Regions from separate parts of the uncultured Ruegeria sp. genome, predicted to be linked through region 1. Evidence: riboswitches for the same ligand, from Rfam matches in the RefSeq annotation. Region 1 holds a riboswitch; each other region holds the start of a gene.
What was found. Region 1 has a riboswitch for cobalamin ahead of Q1B13_RS04630 (DUF1636 domain-containing protein). Riboswitches for the same ligand answer to the same signal wherever they lie in the genome.

Region 1 (6,677 bases):
GCCTTTCCACGTCGAAGCGCGGTAAAGCGAAACGCGCCATCAGTTAGGGCAGGGTCGTCCTCAGGTTGGCCCCAGACGGCTTCGAGGTCTGATCGCAACTGCTCGGGCAGGTCCGCAAGCGCCGACAGGTAGTCCTCCAACGGCCAAGATATCCGGGCGTCCAGCAAGGTTTCGGTTATCGGCTCAGCCGGGCCAGTGTCGTAGCCTTCCGCCTGCAAATCACTCAACATAGCCTCGGCAGAGGCCAGTGCGTCCAGCCCGACAGCATGGGCCATTTGCCAGTCCTTGCCGGGATAGGTTGAAAGAACCAGAGTAGGCGTTTGCTTGGCCACAGGTTTTTCGCTGAGGTTCAGCCAACCTATTACCCGGTCGACAATCGCCTCAATCCGTTCGGCATCGGCGCGGTGGGCAAAACGAGAATACTCCAGATGCGGATCGCGTTTTCCCGGTTCCTTGAACGAGGCGATGCCTGCTGACACCCGCCCGTCCACTTCGGGCAGAACCACATGCATGGCGAGATCGGCTGGAGAGAGGCCGCGTTCTGCCTCGGCCCACGCCTTGCGGCGCGCGGTTGACAGGGCGACCTGAAACACGGGCACGCCCGCAGCGTCCAGCGGTGACGTACCCGACGCGCCCTTACCCGAGAATGAGGTGGCGTTAATGATGGCTGACGGGTTCAGCGCGACGACCTGATCCCGCAACCAATCTGCCGCAGCTGGTGCCTTCAGGGACGGTGCAAACATCCCAACGGCGTCCACCCCCCGGCCACGCAGGCTGCGGATCAGCGCAGCAACCGGCGCGGTGTCCGCCGAGGTCAGGTAAGCGCGGTAAAACGTGACAAGCGCGCGCCGGGCATCGCCAACAAACGCGGCTTCGGCTGGAATCACACCACGATCCGGGCACCATGCACCGCATTCGGGAATTGCCTTGGACCCCATTACAGGCCCGGCATAAAGTCCTGCTGCCAACGCCATCTGCGCCAGTGCCGCCTGCGCCGCGACTTCGCCCCCGGTGTCACACAGATGCGCCAACCGCCGTAAGGTCGAGACGGGCAGGGTCGAATAGTCGTCAAGCCGCGTATCTTCACGCCCATCCGCTGGCAGCACAGCCAGTGCGATGTCTTTGGTTTGGGCCAGTGACAGAACCTGTTGTAGGCCATAGGACCAGTAAGGCACGCCGCCAATAAGGCGGATCAAAATGCCTTTGGCGCCTTCCAGTGTTTGTTCCACGTATGTGTCAACAGAAAGTGGGTGCTTCAACGCCGTCAGATTCGCAAGCCGCAGCGTCGGCATCCGACCCTCGGATCCGCCACCGCGATGCCAGCCTGCCGCAAAAGCGCCAAGATCACTGTCGGAAAAGGACAGCACAATCAGATCCGCCGGGCTTTGGCCCAGATCGGTTGGGGTCTCGGTTTCCTCTAACCCGTGGCTTTCGCGGAAGACGACGTGCATGGCTTATTCGGCAGCCTCGGTTACACCCACCAGGATATCGCGAATTTCAGCCTCTTTGATGTCGTCATGCTCGGCGATCACCACCAGACGCGAACGGCGCTCTTCACCCGGCCCCCATGGACGGTCGTACTGGTGACGCACACGGGCACCGACGGCCTGCACCAGCAGACGCATGGGTTTGCCCTGAACGGCCGCATAGCCTTTGACCCGCAGGATATTCAGCTCATTCGCAAGACGTTCGATATTGGCGACCAGTTCGGCAGGATCGGCCTGTTCCGGAAGATCGACGATGACGCTTTCGAAATCATCATGTTCGTGATCATCATGGCCGTCATGATGTGACGGGCGGGCGTCCATGTCATCCTCGGCAGCTGCCCCAAGCCCAAGCACAACGCGCACATCCACCGCACCTTCCGCAACCTCGACAACGGGCAGGGGCCGTGGGGCCTCGGCCGCGATGACCTCTTTGGCTTTCGCCACACCTTCAGGACCTGCCAGATCAGGTTTGGTCAGCAAGATGATGTCAGCGCAGGAGATCTGGTCTTCGAACACTTCGGACAGCGGCGTCTCATGGTCAATGGACTCATCGGCCATGCGCTGGGCGTCGACTGCCTCGACGTTCGGCGCAAACCGACCGGCGGCGACAGCCTCGGCATCCGCCAGAGCAATTACGCCATCCACGGTGATCTTCGAGCGGATATCTGGCCAGTCGAAAGCCTTAAGCAACGGTTTCGGCAGGGCGAGACCCGAGGTTTCGATCAGAATATGATCCGGGCGCGGTTCCAGCGCCATCAGCGCCTCGATGGTCGGGATAAAATCATCGGCCACCGTGCAACAGATGCACCCATTGGCCAGTTCCATGATATTCTCGGCCGGGCAATCCGGGATCGCACAGGATTTCAGGATGTCGCCGTCTACGCCCACATCGCCAAACTCGTTGACCACAATCGCCAGACGCTTACCCTGCGGGTTCTGCATCAGATGGCGGACCAGCGTCGTTTTGCCCGAACCCAGGAAGCCGGTGATCACAGTGACGGGGAGTTTTTCGAGATTGCTCATTCCAGGGCTCCAATCGGGGGAATACGGGCCGCACAATTCTTGCGGAAGTGTTCAGGACGCTCGCGCCATTTTACCAGGCCATCTTCGGCCGCCAGGTATCTAGTGGCACCTTCGACGATGATGTCGACATCGTCATCTTCGTTCAGGTTCTCGTAGACGAAAGTCCAGCGGGTTGGCCCGCCGCGCAGGACGATCGAACAGCCCTGATTGCAGTTCGACAGGCACTCCACGGGCTTCAGTTTCACGCCGTCGGGCAATTCTGCCTGTTCTAGCGCTTTGTGCAGTAAGGTGCCGGGGCGCTGCGCATCGTCTTCGATGGGCAATCCACGTCGGCAAGTTGTGCAAACCAGCAGTTCGACTGGTGTGGTCTCGGTCACGTCTCTCATCCCCCTTATCGGTTCACTGGGGGACGGGGTTTCATGCGGGCCACGCTGTTCGCTATGGTCCCGACACCGGAACACCCCGTCCGGTCTGGTCTTCGGGTGCTGGCAGGTCTCCCGGCTTGCGGATGTCAGAGCCTAGGCTCTGCCGGATGTCCCGCCTTCCCGGCCAATTGGCCAGTGGCATTGGGCACCCTCTCCGGTCACGGTCGCGGGGGCGGCTGCGTTTGGCGGTAGACCCGTTGACGCATTCCCTTTTCATCTGCTGTCGCAGACACCAACGAAAGGGACATGCGGCACGCGTGGGCCGCTTGTCAAGCGCGTTACGCGTATGGTGAGGAGCCGGGGATGAAAAGCGACCTGCCAGCGTCTCTGGGCGTCATGATCGCTCGAGGCCCGCCAAAGCGCGGGCGTCGAAGCGCTGTCAGAGACCGATTTGGATTTCACCACCCCGAGGTCCCAGTTTGAGAGGCAAGACCACGAAGAGAAAGAGTCGGCTACCCGGTCGTTCCACAAGGTCGCGTCGCAGATTAACTTTGTCACCTGCTTGGGCAAAACGATTTGCCAATGGCTTGCACAAAGCCGATTTGGATCAAGTGGATGGAGGCGAGCGCCGGACCCGGTATCATTTCTCTAAACCTTTGAATAGACATGATTATTGGGGGGGTGAGGTTGGCTTGCGTGTCTCACTTTGTGTTGCTCAACGCGCAAGTCAGTGTGACTATTGTCAATAAACAACCCTTATTCCAAGTATTCCGGCAAACCTCACCGCATAACGTCAATAACGCGGCGATCGCTATGCTTACAGACTCCGACGCCGCTCGCCGACGTAAAGCCAGAACTGTCTGCATAGTTCATACTGCAACGCCTAGTCGAACCCTTATCACCAAACATCAGAGCGACGAGGCTGAACGCGCGCCGAGGACCAGGCCCCTTGGCTCATGTGCTGGTCTCAAAGTCTGTCGATCATCTTCCATAGTAGCCGCAATCGCAGATTTACGCCCGGGAGGGCACTGATCTGGATCGCTCGGCAATGGCCGATTGGGTTCGCCGGTCAACAGCACTGCTTGAACCCCTCGCCGATGAGATCGGGCGGATCGTCCGGCGTGGAGATGCGCTCTTTGCTGACGATACGCCCGTGAAGATGCAGACACCGGGGCAAAAGAAGACCAAAAGGGCCGGGTCTGGACCTATGCGCGCGACGGGCGGCCATGCTCGGGCCAAACACCGCCCGGTGCCTGGTATCAGTCTACCATTGATCGCAAGGTTGAGCATCCCGTCAGCCACCTTGCAGGCTACAAGCGATGGATCCACGCGGATGACTACTCCGGGTTCAACGGCTTGTTAGGTCACGATATGGCCGATGAAATGGCCTGCATGGCGCATGTAAGGCGCGAGTTTGTGGATGTGTTTGCATCCCAGGGCAATACTATCGCGGAGGAGGTCATCCGTCGGCTCGCAGAGCTTTATGGCTTTGAGTAAGAGGCGCGGGGCAAACCGCCCGACGATCGCATCGCGCCGCGGCAATCGCACGCAAAACAGGTCTTCGATGATCTGGAGATTTGGCTACGTGCACAATTGCCCAAGATTTCTGGAGAATCCCCATTGGCCCAAGCGATACGTTACGCCCTTAGCAGGATACCAAAAGCGCGACCTTATCTCGAGAACGGGCACCTGGAGTTGGATAGCAACACGACCGAACGTGCCGTCAAACCCATGGCCATAGGCCGGAAAAACTGGATGTTCGCTGGCTCAGAAAGTGGCTGCAAAGCAATGGCCATCACCTTCACCCTGATTGAGACCGCCAAACTCAAAAGCGTCGATCTCCAGGCGTGACTTGCCTGGGTCCTCGCCAAAATCGTCGACCACAAGATCATACGCCTCGACGAACTCCTCCCATGGCGCTACGCCGCCACTGCAGCGTAAAAGGATTTGTAGCGGTTCAACAGAGCGGGGCAACGGACGGGCACTATCCGCCAACATAGACTCCGGTTTTTGGCCGGTAGAAAATTTTCTGGTCGTGAAGCCGTCCAAGAAGGTCGCTAATCCTGTGTCGATACTCTTTCCTTTCAGCTTTTCCGACATCGTCTTCGTTGGGCGGCTCATGGGTCAGGGAATTCAAGGCGCGGCGAAGCGAGTCTTCGATAATATCTATATCCTCGACGGATAGTTCGAACATATCGTTGTACTGGGGCATACTGAGACCTCTTATCTGGTTGCGAGCCTTAAGGGTGCACCACCCGACCTGAGTTTTCCACCGCTCCTTATTGTTGAAGCTTGGGAGCCAGCGGGCTGTAGTCAGGTGAATGCACTCCAACGATACCGCAAGTGGTGTCAGACAACACCCGAGTCACGCTTTTCCGCTTCAATTAAACGCTTTGTACGCAGATAATCCAGGCCGCCTAAAACTAACACCAGGCCCGAAACCGGAAATGTCAAAAGCCCGATGCCGACTTGCATCGACTGTGCTTCGTAAAAATGCAGCAAACCCAGCCCAGCGATAGCCAGGCCTAACGCGGTTTTCACGTAAGCCAGCAACGTTCGACGATTGGCCAACTCCGTGCGCACGACTGACAGAACCATATTGTCTATCTCTCGACGCCGCTTGGTTTGGTTATCGTTATCACTCGTGAGGTTCTGGACCGAGCCGACTTTCGGATTCATCTCTCACCGCTCCTGATTGTTGACCTTCGAAAGTCCGTGTTCCCCAAAAGATGTGTCTGATATCACCCGACGGATTTGGTCGCTGGGACGATTTGGGGTATGAGTTTCCTATTTAACTGTAAGGAGCTCAATTATGAATATCGAGATTCTCCAGCCGAAACCCTTTGATATTGTCGGCAGCACAATCATGATTGCAGGAAATGCTGTTGGTTTCGAAGGTCATCTTTCGATTTCTGTCAGCGAAGGGCACGTCGAGTTTAGCGGCGCGGCCTCAGCTGGAGCAATCGCACTGCGACAGTTTCAAGCCAAAGTAGAGATACCGGCCAATCCTAATTTCCAGCTTGATCGTCTTTTTGTGACGGTGACTGACGACAGTGGTGGTGGTGAAGGTGTGGTCCCTACTGTCCATGTTCCGGTGTTTTACGGGCCACGCATTCTGCCCGACTATGTTGGCTATCGGAACTACACTGTCGCGCCGGGTGACACGCTGAGTTCAATCTCAACAGCGCATTACGGTAATCCAGGCCAAGTGTCCGTTATCCAGCGCGCCAACGCACACCTTATTGATGATCCCAATGTGATTTTTCCGGGTCAGGAACTACGCATTCCGATTGCCTAGCAGCAATTCCAATGAGTGATCTAAATGTCCACTTTGCGGACTTAGCCGACCTTGCTGCTGTCCAGAACTTTCTCAAATCTAGAAACCTCCAATGGAAACGTTCCGTTCGAGGTGTCGAGATCCACAATCCGAGGACCCGTGTTGTTCCACCCCGACTTTTCATAGAACCGGCCCGCTCGTTCGTTTCCCATTGCGCAGGCAAGCCAAGCTGTATTGTGTCCAGCTAGGCGGATACGTTCTTCAGCGTCTGCTATCAGTGCTTGCGCTATGCCGGTTCCCCGCGCCAGCCTCGATACATACATCTGATAAAGTTCGTTTTCTTTAACCATGCAAAACCCAAGCACTTCGGCGCCGTCACTCGCTATCCGCGTATTCGCAAGGTTTGCTACGGTGCGGTCAAAAAAGCTGCTGTAAGTGCGCAACTCTCGCAGGCTGGCCGGTACAATATTGGCATGAGCTTCGTGCCATCCGGCTTCCCAAATCGCACAAATCTGTTTGGCCTGT
Region 2 (6,677 bases), on a different contig from region 1:
GGCCCCAAGGCGGAAAATATCCGCGAACGCGGGTTGGGCTGGGACATCACCGACTATGGTCAGGGAAAATTTGATGACCTCGGTCTATTCCTGTTCACCCTGCGCAACGGAGACGTTGGCGACCTGAACCAAGGTCGTGGTATGCTATACGCTGAAAAGCTTTTGATTTCACGTGATAAACAGCTGTCACCGATGCACCGTCATGTCATCAAGGCCGAGGATATTATCAATCGCGGTGGCGGTGATCTGGTCATGGAAGTCTATCCATCGAACCCAGATGGGGGTGTCGATCGTGACAACCCCGTGACCGTCCCAAGCGATGGCTGCCCGGTGACAATTCAGCCGGGCGAACTCCTGCGTTTGAAACCCGGCGCAAGCGTGACGCTGATGCCCGGCATTTGGCATGCTTTCTGGGCGGAACACGGCGATTGCCTCATCGGAGAGGTTTCTACCGTTAACGATGATCGCACGGACAACGTTTTCGAAGAGCCAATCCCCCGCTTTGCGACGATCGAGGAAGATACTGATCCCGATTTCCTGCTGGTCGCCGACTACTGACCCAAGCCTGAAGCTGGGTAAATTTGCGACGCAACTCCTCTTGTCATTTCCGACTCTTTTTGTCAGATAACGTGTGACCCAGTCAGATCCCTCGGAATCACGCCCGGTCAAGGACCAGAGACCGAGAGACGATAATGACAAAAACACTCACCGACCTATTGGCCATGGATACTATCGCCAGCCGCCACGGATGTGCGCTGAAGCCAAAGTTGCCGCAGGCAATTGAGGCCGCCCTCAGATTCCCAGCCCACGCAGCATCACCGCGGCGGGAAACCCCAATCGCCGAATGCGATCTGCCCGAAAACGTTCAAAGCCTGTCCAACCATTCAGTAAAAACGGAAAGGCGGCGCGCATGAGTTTCTCCACCTCCGGACAAAGCGAAGCGCGCGCACCCAATGCATCGCGGGATTTCGATGATTTCGAACGGGGCCTTCTTCCCGTCATGCGGCATTTCATCCTCAGCTTTTCGGAGCCCACAACCCAAGCCTGGCAACATGCATACTCGGTCGCAATCGAAAAGTGGGGGCACGATCAGGGCCTCAATCTTGCGCACCTTGTTTTCAAAGTCATCAAGGCCGCCTTGCATTGCCGAACTGACGGGCTGGCTTTCAAAGATCCTCTGAGCCTGGAAGACCGGCGGGAAGTCACTTGTGATGAGAGAGCGTTGCTGAAAATGCTACATCACATGCGACGCGATGAAACACCCGCTGCGCGAGACGCCGTTGGTCAGGTTACCGGTGGGTATCCCGATGCACATCTGCTTCAAGCCGGGCTGACATTGGCCAGCCGGTTTCCCATCAGCGGCGATCACCAAAGGCAATCGACACGACGCCCTTCTCTACGTGTGGTTCAGTGACGCCGCGCTGGCCATGACCTGACGCTTGACAATCGATGCGACACCAGACTAGCTGGCCGGGATGGTTCCCTTAGGTTTTCCTTGGGGATGAAAATGGGAATGCGGTGCGGCCCACGACAATCGGGCCAATTCCGTGACTGCCCCCGCAACTGTAGGCGGTGAGCGACGCCAAATCACCACTGGCCCAGAGGGTCGGGAAGGTTGGCCAAGCGACGACCCGCAAGTCAGGAGACCTGCCATCAGATGTTCAACCAACCCGGGGCGGGGCGTCCTGGAAGGAGGCTATGATGGCGCGTCTGCGTGTTCACAAGACTTGCACTTTCTGTCCGCATTTTTTGAGTGGCGGGGACTGCTATGTCCGATACTCCTGACCACTTTGTACTAATCTGCTCAACCTGCCAGGGACCAGTGGCGGCTGAAACAGCGCAAAAACTGCTGGATGAGCAGCTGCCAACCGGATTTGCGACGCGACTGATCGCATGCATGGCAGGGTGTGAACGGCCCATGACTGTTGGCCTACAGGCGAAGCAGAAAGCGCAGTATCTTTTCGGTGAAATCACAAGCCTAAAGGATCTGACCGCAGTGGCCGAGTTTGCCCATCAGTATCTCGACAGTGAGGACGGTTGGACCAGCGCGTCCGAGCGCCCGCCTGCCCTGCTCACCAAAACACTCTCGCGGTTGCCATGTTTGCCTGCCGAGAACGGGTCATGAGCTTTTTGACCGCCGAAGGCCTTGGATATTATGCATTGAATGGCGACGTCCTGCTTAAGGACGTGTCCTTCAATCTCGACGAGGGCGCGGTTCTGGCCATCGCCGGACCAAACGGTGCCGGGAAAACCACCCTCTTGAACCTGTTATGCGGTGTTGAACGGCTTGCCCTGGGCGATGTGCGTATCCGCAACCAAAGCCTACGTAGCTTGTCAGCGCAGCAAAGGGCGCGGACCATTGCCGTGGTCGGCCAACAGGAATTGCCGGACGGCCGCTTGAGGCTGCGGGACTACGTTGCACTGGGCCAAATACCCATTCAGGCTGACCGGTCAGCGGCTGACCACAAAGCAGATCTGGACCGGGTTCTTGCGATAACCGAGCTGACCCATTTGGCCGGTAAATCAATGCGGATGCTGTCAGGCGGCGAACGGCAGCGCGCGCATATTGCGCGTGCCCTGGCGCAAAACCCGTCGCTGCTGTTCCTGGACGAACCAACCAATCACCTGGATCCGGACGCCAAGGGGCATATGCTCTCATTGGTCGCAAATTTGGGTGTGACAGTGGTCATGATTGTCCACGATCTGGTCATGATCCCCGAGTTTGCCACCCATGTTGCGTTGATGAAAACCACCCGTCTGACAGGGTTCGGGCCTGTGACTGAAGTGCTGACCCCGGATCGCGTCCGGGACACCTTTGGAGTGGACTATTTGTGCTTCCAGCATGAAGGCCGCTTGATCCCGGCACTCGACATCCGAAAACGAAAACTGACATCATAACAGGAGTTTATCATGATGCAGAAACTCTGGCCTGTGGCGTTGATCACCGGCCTGGCCAACGGTGCAGCGGCGCACGAAATGTCCGTGGACAACTGCGGTGAGCCATTGGTGTTTGACACAATGCCCGAGCGGTTGGTTGTGCACGATATGAATATGACCGACATGGCCTTTGCGTTGGGTCTGCAAGACAAGATTGTTGGTCTGACCGGGATCACGGGTTGGTACAAAACCAGCCCAGATTTTGATGCGCTGCGTGGCGAAATCCCTGAACTTGCCCCAAAATACCCCACGATCGAGAATTTGGTGGCTGTCGAGCCGGATCTGTTCTTCGCCGGTTGGTACTATGGCATGAAGCCAGGTGGCGACGTGACGCCCGACACGTTGGCGCCCTTTGGCATCAAAACCATGATCCTGACAGAAAGCTGCGTGCATCTGGACAAGGATCGCCCCGACGCCAGCATGAACCTTCTGTTTGACGATGTATTGCGCCTGGGCAAGGTCATGCATGTTGAAGACAAGGCCGAAGCGCTGGTCACCGAATGGAAAGATCAGCTATCGGACATCGAAACACGGACCGCTGATCTGGCAAAGCCTCGCGTCTTCCTGTTGGACGGTCCGGCGGACGCGCCCTTTACGGCAGGCAAGTTTGCCATACCTGACGCGATGATCGCTGCCGCCGGTGGCGAAAACGTCACCCACGATCTGGACACCAGCTGGGGCCGCACCTCGTGGGAAGCTGTTGCCGCATCAAACCCCGAGTTTCTGGTGTTGTTGGACTACCAAACCGGCAATGGGGCGGCGGATACGTTCAAATTTCTTCAGGACCATCCAGTGATGTCGCAAACCGATGCGGTCAAGAACGAGCGCTGGATCGGGTTGCGATACGAAGAACTGACGCCCGGGCCGGCGAATATCGAAGCCATCGAGAAAATGGTGCGGGCGATGCACCCGGAAATCAACTGACATGGGCCATACAGGCCGGATAGTAGGGCTGGGGGCGGTCGTTCTGACCGCCCTTTTGCTGTTGTCCACTATCTATGGCACCACACCGATCCCAGTTTCGGACGTGTTGGCAGCTATTGGATTGGGAACCGGCCTGACCGAAGGTGAAATGTCGCCCCTGCACCGAATAGTCTTCGACCTGCGCTTGCCGCGCGCCTTGTTTGCGGCCGTGATTGGCGCAGGTTTGGGCGTTGTCGGCGTGGTGTTGCAAACCACGACACGCAATGATCTGGCGGACCCGTTCCTTTTTGGACTGTCTTCGGGCGCGGCGGCTGGGGCTGTTTTGGTCATCACCGTCACTGGTGATGTACTGGGCATCTGGACCTTGCCCCTTGCTGCATTTTGCGGCGGTTTGATTGCATCCGCTATCGTGCTTGCACTGGTTCAGGGGCTGCGCACCAGCGCGCCAGAAAAGCTGATCCTAGCTGGCCTGGCCGTTTCGTTCCTGTTTTCGGCAATCACAAACTACCTGATCTTTGCGGGCGACAGCCGCGCTGCACATTCGGTGATCTTCTGGATGCTTGGCGGACTGGGGTTGGCCCGGTGGGAGACGTTTCCGCTGGTACTCATCGGGCTTGGGCTGATCCTTGGCTACGCATTGTACCGCAGCCGCTGGCTGGATGCGCTGCTGACCGGAGATTTCACGGCCGCCACACTGGGCATTCCGGTTCAGGGTTTGCGCTTTCGCATGTTCTTCGTGGCGGCTTTGGCAACGGCAAGTTTCGTTTCGGTTGCCGGGGTAATCGGGTTCGTTGGCCTCATGGTGCCTCATATCGCACGTGGGATCGCCGGAACCCTGCACAGTAACCTTCTGATTGCATCCGCAATTGTTGGGGCGATCTTGCTTACCCTCTCCGATATTCTGTCGCGCCTTTTGCTGGCTCCACAGGAACTGCCCGTGGGGATCGTGACGACATCCATCGGATCGCTGTTTGTGTTTTTGTACTTGTTCAAATCAGCACGTACCGATTGAAGATCTCGGTTCGAACCCGGCCAGAAACAACTCGATCAGGACAAATTGTTGGCCAACAACAGCTGGATCAACGGGTTTGGAAAACGCCGCCGAAATGTCACCGCATGAAAGTTTTCTTTGATGCGCGGATGCTCTTGCGCCTCAACCAGCCGGCCCGAGGACAGCTCATCCTGAACCACAATCGGCGCGACCAGGGCCAGCCCGATATCTTCTCGGGCCAAAAGACGCATCATCGCCATGTCATCAACCTCGGCCGCGATCTGCGGGCGAACCGCAAGACGGCTGGCCATTGCGTCAAATGCCGTGCGGACACTGTTGTTGGTGGTCGGCAGAATGAAAGGGTGTTCCGCCAGCAAATCTTTGATCGCCCGCTTCGGGTCCAGCCGGGCCGGAGTACCCACAATACTTACGGGTTGTTCTGCTAGATGATGGGTTTCGAATTTGGTCAAGCTGTCGCTTGCGGGTTCATGATTCATCAAAACCAGATCGAAATTCAGCGTTTCCAACCCTTCGAGCAATTCGCTTGGGCTGCCTGACCGCAAGATGACCTCAACATCGGTTCGCCCTAAAATAGGCCGCAGAAACCCGATCTGAAAGTTCCGTGACAAGGTCGCCTGAGCCCCGACACGCAGCGCTTGCCTTGTGTTTCCTGCGTCTTGCAAAGTGGCCACAAGTTCTTGGCCGGTTGCGAAAATTGCGTCCGCATGGTCCAGCGCAATGCGGCCCGCTTCGGTCAGGTGCAGCTTGCGACCCCGGCGTTCGAACAGAGGGTGCCCCAGACGTTCTTCAAGATCCTTGATCTGAACTGACAAAGCAGATTGCGACAGGTTCAAACGTTGTGCTGTACGGGTCAGGTTCCCGTCATGTGCGACGGCCCAAAAATACCTCAGGTGATGATAATTCAGTGGCATATCGTTCCATCTAATAGAATGATATCAACCAAACAATGAATTTTTAATAATCATACTTACGAAATATGTCCTGCTAGGCGGGCTGATGCAGCCCGAAACCTTGAGGGACCTACATCATGAGCCACTTGTTTCTTCCATTGCTGAGCCCTTTGTTCTTACTGGCCTCAGCCTGGTATGCCAGCAAACATCCGGGTTTGCGCCCCGGCATAGTCCCAAAGCTGTCAGAATGGTCGGCCTTGGCAGCGTTTGCAGTGTCGGCCTTGGCGGCTTTGTTGTTGATCACCCAAGGCGCAGGGACATCCAGCTTGATCGGATTGTGGGGAATCGGCCTGTCTGTACGTCTGGACGCGGTCAGCGCCATAATGCTGGTTCTAGTCAGTTTCATCGGCTGGATTGTCCTTCGGTATTCCGCAACCTACATGGACGGAGAATCCCGTCAGGGCGCCTTTATGGGCTGGATGTCGGCCACGCTGGCAGCGGTTTTGCTGCTGGTGATGTCGGGCAATCTAAGCCAATTGCTAGCGACCTGGGTTGTGACAAGCCTGACGTTGCACAAGCTCTTGCTGTTCTATCCAGACCGCACCACGGCGCAACGCGCCGCCCGCAAAAAGGCAGTCGTCGCCCGGATCAGTGAACTCTCATTGGCGGGTGCTGTACTACTGCTGGTTTTGGTCTATGGCACCTCGGACATCACCACGATCTTGTCCTCGGCGCAGCCCACGGCACTGACCATAGCCGCCGCGCTGCTGATTGCCGTCGCGGCTGTCCTGGCGTCAGCGCAATTCCCAAGTCATGGCTGGTTAACGGAAGTTATGGAGGCCCCTACGCCGGTTTCCGCCCTGTTACACGCTGGCGTCATCAATGCTGGCGGGTTCCTGTTGATCCGGTTTGCC
Region 3 (6,677 bases), on a different contig from region 1:
TGTCGACGTGCTGTTTATTGTCAGTTCGTGCAATGCTGATTTCAACTTACCCCGGTTGGAACGATACTTGGCACTGGCCAATCAAGCTGGATGCTATCCGGTCATTGTGCTGACCAAGGCCGATGTATGCGATGATCCGAACACATACATTGCTCAAGCTCAGACTTTGGCACCTGTTGTGACGGTTGTTGCAATCAACGCGCTGGATCAGACAGAAGTCCAGCAGGTCCTGTCCTGGTGCCCGTCCGGCCAGACCGCAGCGCTGGTTGGATCTTCGGGGGTCGGCAAGACGACACTGGCCAATGGGATGACGGGTCAAGACGAGGCAACCGCAGGCATTCGCGAAGATGATGCGCATGGTCGACATACGACAACCTCACGCGCGCTGCATCGCATGCGAAACGGTGGCTGGCTGATTGACACGCCCGGAATGCGTGCCTTGCGTTTGCTAGACGCGCAAGACGGCGTGGATGAGGTGTTCTCAGACGTTTTAGAGTTGGCGAGCAAGTGCCGCTTCTCGGATTGTCAGCATATCGCGGAACCAGATTGCGCAGTTCAAGGTGCCATTGAAGACGGCGTGCTGGACGCTTCGCGTCTGGAACGATGGAGAAAACTGCGACGTGAGGATCAGCGAAACTCGGAAACCGTGGCCCAGTCCCGCGCGCGCGACAAGGCGTTTGGCAAAATGGTCCGTTCGGTGATGAAAGACAAAAACTCTCGCAACGGCCGATGATATCTGGGCGCCGAGTTTTCGGCGCCCATCCCTTACGCTATCAACCTAGGCCAGACAGCCGCATTCCGGCGGGCAAACGCCCCGATGTGACCGACTTCGGTTAGACCAAACTCAGACGCAGACAAAAGATGCTGTTTGGTGTCAGGGCCGTAAAGATCCGCCAGCCGCCACACTGCGTCCGGAGGGACCATCTCGTCATCTTCGAAGGCAAACAGGTCTGCGGGAGTTCCTGTTTCTGACCATTTGACCGCCGGTAAATCGAGGCCTATTTCAGGAACGTAATTCAATGGCGCCGTGCACCATTTGCGCCATTGCCAGTAAACCGAAGCTGGCAGGTCCGTGCCGAACCCGATGGCCTTTCCTGGCAGGTACCCCAAAAGACGCGCAAGCAAGGGTGCGTGCCCATACCAGAACAACCACGCCAGCGCACGATACGGCCAAGGGTGATCTTTCAGTGTGACCAGCCCCGAACATACCCCAATCATTCGGTCGATCTGACTAATGTCGGGTTGAACCGGGCCCAGCATCGCGCCCACCGAGTGACCGATGGTCCATTGCTTCGCTTTCGGAAAGCGCCGGCGCATCTCGGCCCTGGCCGCGGGCATATCAATCAGCGCCCAGTCTGCCATAGTGACTGTGGATTTGTTGAGATCTCCGGATAGAGAGTGCCCAAAGTCCCGGTAGTCATATGTCAGGCAGGCCATGCCCTGTTCTTCCGCCAGCCACTGCGCAAAATATCGGTAGTAATCTCGTGGAACTCCGGTTGCGCTGTTTAGAACAATAACGATTTCTGGCTCGGAAACTGGCCGATAGAGCCGTGCCGAAAGCATCGCCGGCCCGGACGGGAACCGAAAGTCTTCGGTCAATACCCTTTGCTGTGTGTCCAACATAGCGACCTCGGAAAAACTGAACCAATCGGTTCACCACGCTCAAATGGCACCAATTCCTGTACCCGAGTCAACACCAGTTCAGGTTGACCACACGTCCGCTTGGGATTGAGTAGGAGCGCAAGACATAAAGTCCAGCTTGACTCAGGGCACAATCAGACGCTAGCGATTGTGTGATGGTTCCTGCCCCCTACTAGGGGTCGGGATGAAAAGGGAACACGGTGCGGTTCTGACCGGATACTCCGGACGATCCAAATCCGCGACTGCCCCCGCAACTGTAAGCGGAAAGCAATGCCGAAATACCACTGGCCCAATGGCCGGGAAGGTCGGCAAAGCGATGACCCGCAAGTCAGGAGACCTGCCATCGGAACTGTAACCGAAACTCGGGCGGGGTGTCCGGGCAGGTCCTGACAGCACACCGCCGTCCTGCCTGATCCAAGCCCCTGTCCGCCGCGCAGAGGGCGCAAGATGATCTGGAAGACAAGAACCCACGAATACACAGCAACCGTTTGTCAACGGACAGGCAAGACATGCCCTGCACTGGCCCGAATGGCGCGCGCGATGGCACAGGCTATGGCAGAAGCTCATCCAGTCACCACTTCGGAATTCGAAATCGAAGGCAGCAGCGAGTTGACCTATTGTCCTGAGGGGTGCACTGCGCGGTTTCGGGCCCAGCCCGATCAGATGCGCGTGTTTTGCGGCACCGATGCCGCGGCAAACACCAAACAGCTGGACGATTATGCCAACATGATCTTTGGCACCGATATCCAGACCATGCCATCCGGGATCATCGCAACGCCGCCTTGCGCAATGCTCGAGGTTTTGGCTCTTAAACCTCGCGAACCCGTGCAGATGGCCGTGCAAATCTCAACCTGATCTGACGCTCACCTCTTCCAGGGTCGAACCGACGGCCCATGCCATTTGTTCGTCTGTTTCGACGGCACAGGGGCGCAAGGCGCGCAATCGTACCAGCGCCTTGTCGGGCTGTTCGCCACATTCGACCATCAGCCGTAGAACAAGCATTCCCGACCGGCCGCAACCGCCCTTACAGTGCAGCATGACACGACCGCCTCCAGACAAGGCATGGCGCACGGCAGAGCTGACGGACGGCCATTCATCCAGAACGGTGCGGGGTGGCGCGTTAAAGTCTTCGATTGGCAGATGAACCCATCGGCTAGCCCGACTTTGAATATCGCTGCCAAAGTCCTGCGCGCCGGCCTGAAACATCTCGACTTCGGTTGCCGTAGAAATCACAAGACCCGGCTTCCAGCTCGAGATTGTGTCCAGATCACCTGCGTAGTCCCCGCCGCGACCGGGCATTGATGTAAGGGCAAGCGTGCCTCCTCCAACTTGCAAGGCGTAGATCACCAGCTGAGACATGTAACGCTCTCCCCCCTTTAATTACCGTCGCGAAAAATAGTTCGTGAAATGTACCCCTCTAGCAATACGCGCATCCGGTCCGATTCCAAAATAAAAATCCTCGCACGCTGCTGTGGACGCGGGCGATGGTGACCACTACGCTGTGCCGAAGCCCCGAATCCGCCAGAGTAAACATGACCGACGCACCCAGCCCCGCCTATCAGGTTCTCGCCCGCAAATACCGCCCGGAAACCTTTGCTGATCTGGTGGGTCAGGACGCAATGGTGCGCACGCTGAAAAACGCGTTTGAGGCGGATCGGATCGCGCAAGCCTTCATCATGACGGGCATCCGCGGCACGGGGAAAACCACCACCGCACGCATAATCGCCAAAGGCATGAACTGCATCGGTTCCGACGGCGAAGGCAAACCAACAACCGAACCTTGCGGGCAATGCGAACATTGTGTGGCCATCATGGAAGGCCGTCATGTCGACGTTATGGAGATGGACGCCGCCAGCCGCACGGGTGTGAACGATATTCGCGAGATCATCGACAGCGTCCGCTACCGCGCCGCCAGCGCTCGCTACAAGATTTATATCATTGACGAAGTTCACATGCTGTCGACCAGCGCTTTCAACGCGCTGCTCAAGACGTTGGAAGAGCCGCCTGAACATGTGAAGTTCATCTTCGCCACCACCGAGATTCGCAAGGTTCCGGTTACGGTTCTGTCGCGCTGTCAGCGATTTGACCTGCGTCGGATTGAACCCGAAGACATGATAGGCCTGCTGCGCAAGATAGCAGCGGCCGAAAACGCCGAGATTGCAGATGACGCGCTGGCGTTGATCACGCGGGCCGCTGAAGGCTCGGCGCGTGATGCTACCTCTTTGTTGGATCAGGCGATTTCTCATGGCGCGGGCGAGACCACCGCAGATCAGGTGCGCGCCATGCTGGGTCTGGCAGACCGCGGACGCGTACTGGATCTGATGGATATGATCCTGCGCGGTGATGCAGCAGGGGCATTGACAGAGTTGAGCAGTCAATATGCCGAAGGGGCTGACCCGCTGGCAGTCCTGCGCGATTTGGCCGAGATCACACACTGGGTTTCGGTTGTGAAAATCACACCCGATGCAGCCGAGGATCCGACAGTATCACCGGACGAGCGCGCCCGTGGTCAACAAATGGCCGAGGCGATGCAAATGCGCGTTCTGACACGGATGTGGCAAATGCTGCTGAAAGCGCTGGAAGAAGTCTCCGCAGCCCCGAACGCCATGATGGCGGCGGAAATGGCTGTCATTCGTCTTACCCATGTGGCCGATTTGCCAAGCCCCGAAGAGCTGATCAAGAGGCTGCAAGACTCGCCACCTCCGACTGTTGGTGGACTGGGCGGAGGTGTCCCGGTGTCTGGAAAAAGCACTGCTCCCGTTCAGGCGAGTGCCGCAATTTCGACGTCTGCCATACCGGCCTCACACGGGTCGGGCGGTGCGCCTGTTGCCGCGCTTGCGCAGGATGTGCAAGCAGCACTCGCGCGCTATCCAACATTCGAGCACGTTGTCGAAATGATCCGCTCAAATCGGGATGTAAAGTTGCTGGTCGAGGTTGAAAACGGGGTGCGCCTTGTCTCGTACCAGCCGGGTCGCATCGAGTTTACGCCGGCTGCACCCGCCCCAACAGACTTGGCCCCTCGTTTGGGATCCGCGCTGCAACGTTGGACAGGCAATCGGTGGGCCGTTTCGATTGTGTCGCATGGTGATGCGCCCACTATTGGTGAAGTGCGCGATGCTTCCGAATTGGCCTTGAAAGCAACTGCATCTGAACATCCTTTGGTTCAAGCCGTTCTGACGCAGTTTCCCAAAGCCCGGATCACTAGAATTGAAACGCCGGAACAACGGGCAGCAAAGGTCGAGACAGAAGCCCTGCCCGAAGTTGAGGACGAATGGGATCCGTTCGAGGAAGACTGACGTCCAAACTGTCCAAACTGGATGAAACGAAACCGGGGCTCAACGGTAAGAAGGGCCTTGCCAAATACCTTGACGACGGGCGGGAAGCCCCTCGCCCCTTGTGCCGCACGGATGCCGTCCGTATTTAAGGCTCAAACCGATTTGCAGGAGAACAGCGATGCTCAAAGGACTCGGCGGTCTGGGCGATATGGCCAAGATGATGAAATCCGCACAGGATTTGCAGACCAAAATGACGGATATGCAGGAAGAGCTAAACAACATCATGGTTGTCGGCGAATCCGGCGCAGGGTTGGTCAGGGCCACTGCCTCGGCAAAAGGCGAGTTGAAAGGTCTGGACATCGACCCGTCGATCTTTAACGGGGACGACAAGGAAGTGGTCGAAGACCTGATCCTGGCCGCGATCAAAGACGCACAGGCCAAGGCCGCTGAACGCTCGCAAGATGAGATGGGCAGGCTAACAGAAAGCATGGGCTTGCCGAAAGACATCAAGCTGCCGTTCTGATACACCCGCCTGACGGGTTATCGGCCGGGCTCAACGCCCGGCCCATTTACGGGAGCGCGCCGGTGAGTTCGAACAGCGACATCGACAACCTGATCGACCTGATGGCCAAGCTACCCGGTCTCGGGCCCCGCTCGGCCCGCCGTGCGGTGCTGCACCTGATCCGCAAGCGTGCTTTGCTTTTGACACCTCTGGCCGACGCCATGCAGCAGGTGGCGGCCACTGCCCGTGAATGCCTGAACTGCGGAAATGTAGGCACCACCGACATCTGTGACATCTGCGACAGCGAAGTCCGCGCGACCGGAGAGCTCTGCGTGGTCGAGGATGTCGCCGACCTTTGGGCCATGGAGCGCGCTGCAGTCTTCAAAGGCCGCTATCACGTTCTGGGCGGGACCCTATCAGCCCTGGACGGGGTTGGCCCAGACGAGTTACGCATTCCCCGCCTTAAAGACCGGGTGACAGCCGAAGGGATCACCGAAGTTATTCTGGCGTTGAACGCCACCGTAGATGGCCAAACCACCGCCCATTACATCGCAGATCAGTTGGAGGGTCAGGTGCGCCTGACGTCATTGGCGCAAGGCGTGCCGATCGGCGGCGAACTGGATTATCTGGATGACGGTACGATTTCCGCAGCACTCAGGGCACGAAAAGAACTGTGACGGCTGAGGCTTGCCAATTGGAAAATCACCAACGAAGCTTACGCCCGAACCCAAGCACGTAGATGTCCAAACTTACTGAGACAGGGCGCACGCTGCCTGTTCCATTGGAGAAAAGATGCCAAAGATCTTTGCATGGCTAATTGTTGCAGCATTTGCCTTAACACTTGCTGGATGCACCACAAAGCCAACTGCCCAGCAATCTGATATCGATGGGCTGGCGTCGGAAATTCGCGGACTTGGACCAGATGTTGATCCGGAAGAGGCCACGCGAGCGGCCCAAATCGCGCACAGCTATTCACTTCAACTCGCACAGGAATATCGGGTCACAGATCCACCAATCATTCACAATGCCAAGGTCATTCATGGATTTCGAGAACGTGGTCTTTGCAACGACTGGGCCGAGGATCTTCAAAAACGCCTGAACCAGGAAAACTTCCGCACGCTGACCATGCATTGGGCCACCTCTCCGCCAACAGACTTCAGGATCATCCATCATTCGGCCGTGATCAGCAAACGAGGCGATACAGTGCACGATGGTATATTGCTGGACCCCTGGCGGTACGGTGGCGTCTTGTTCTGGTC

Region 2: another riboswitch for cobalamin. It lies ahead of Q1B13_RS11905 (DUF1636 domain-containing protein); the one in region 1 lies ahead of Q1B13_RS04630 (DUF1636 domain-containing protein).
Region 3: another riboswitch for cobalamin. It lies ahead of Q1B13_RS23300 (hypothetical protein); the one in region 1 lies ahead of Q1B13_RS04630 (DUF1636 domain-containing protein).

Annotation. Positions count from the first base shown of each region.
Region 1 covers NZ_CANLDZ010000002.1:377,622-384,298, reverse strand. Annotated here, with positions in the region: gene cobN (cobaltochelatase subunit CobN) at 1-1,451, opposite strand, end outside; gene cobW (cobalamin biosynthesis protein CobW) at 1,455-2,510, opposite strand; gene Q1B13_RS04630 (DUF1636 domain-containing protein) at 2,507-2,896, opposite strand; cobalamin riboswitch at 2,980-3,187, opposite strand; partial or broken gene Q1B13_RS04620 (IS66 family transposase) at 3,924-4,726, shown strand; gene Q1B13_RS04615 (hypothetical protein) at 4,643-4,849, opposite strand; gene Q1B13_RS04610 (hypothetical protein) at 4,860-5,087, opposite strand; gene Q1B13_RS04605 (DUF202 domain-containing protein) at 5,225-5,554, opposite strand; gene Q1B13_RS04600 (LysM peptidoglycan-binding domain-containing protein) at 5,688-6,173, shown strand; gene Q1B13_RS04595 (GNAT family N-acetyltransferase) at 6,215-6,677, opposite strand, start outside.
Region 2 covers NZ_CANLDZ010000007.1:103,192-109,868, reverse strand. Annotated here, with positions in the region: gene Q1B13_RS11920 (D-lyxose/D-mannose family sugar isomerase) at 1-558, shown strand, start outside; gene Q1B13_RS11915 (hypothetical protein) at 693-914, shown strand; gene Q1B13_RS11910 (hypothetical protein) at 911-1,414, shown strand; cobalamin riboswitch at 1,460-1,670, shown strand; gene Q1B13_RS11905 (DUF1636 domain-containing protein) at 1,769-2,125, shown strand; gene Q1B13_RS11900 (ABC transporter ATP-binding protein) at 2,122-2,898, shown strand; gene Q1B13_RS11895 (ABC transporter substrate-binding protein) at 2,911-3,861, shown strand; gene Q1B13_RS11890 (iron ABC transporter permease) at 3,863-4,873, shown strand; gene Q1B13_RS11885 (LysR family transcriptional regulator) at 4,909-5,784, opposite strand; gene Q1B13_RS11880 (proton-conducting transporter membrane subunit) at 5,901-6,677, shown strand, end outside.
Region 3 covers NZ_CANLDZ010000024.1:48,852-55,528, forward strand. Annotated here, with positions in the region: gene rsgA (ribosome small subunit-dependent GTPase A) at 1-733, shown strand, start outside; gene Q1B13_RS23295 (hypothetical protein) at 766-1,623, opposite strand; cobalamin riboswitch at 1,781-2,001, shown strand; gene Q1B13_RS23300 (hypothetical protein) at 2,089-2,496, shown strand; gene Q1B13_RS23305 (protein-tyrosine phosphatase family protein) at 2,488-3,000, opposite strand; gene Q1B13_RS23310 (DNA polymerase III subunit gamma/tau) at 3,126-4,937, shown strand; gene Q1B13_RS23315 (YbaB/EbfC family nucleoid-associated protein) at 5,095-5,439, shown strand; gene recR (recombination mediator RecR) at 5,502-6,095, shown strand; gene Q1B13_RS23325 (hypothetical protein) at 6,211-6,677, shown strand, end outside.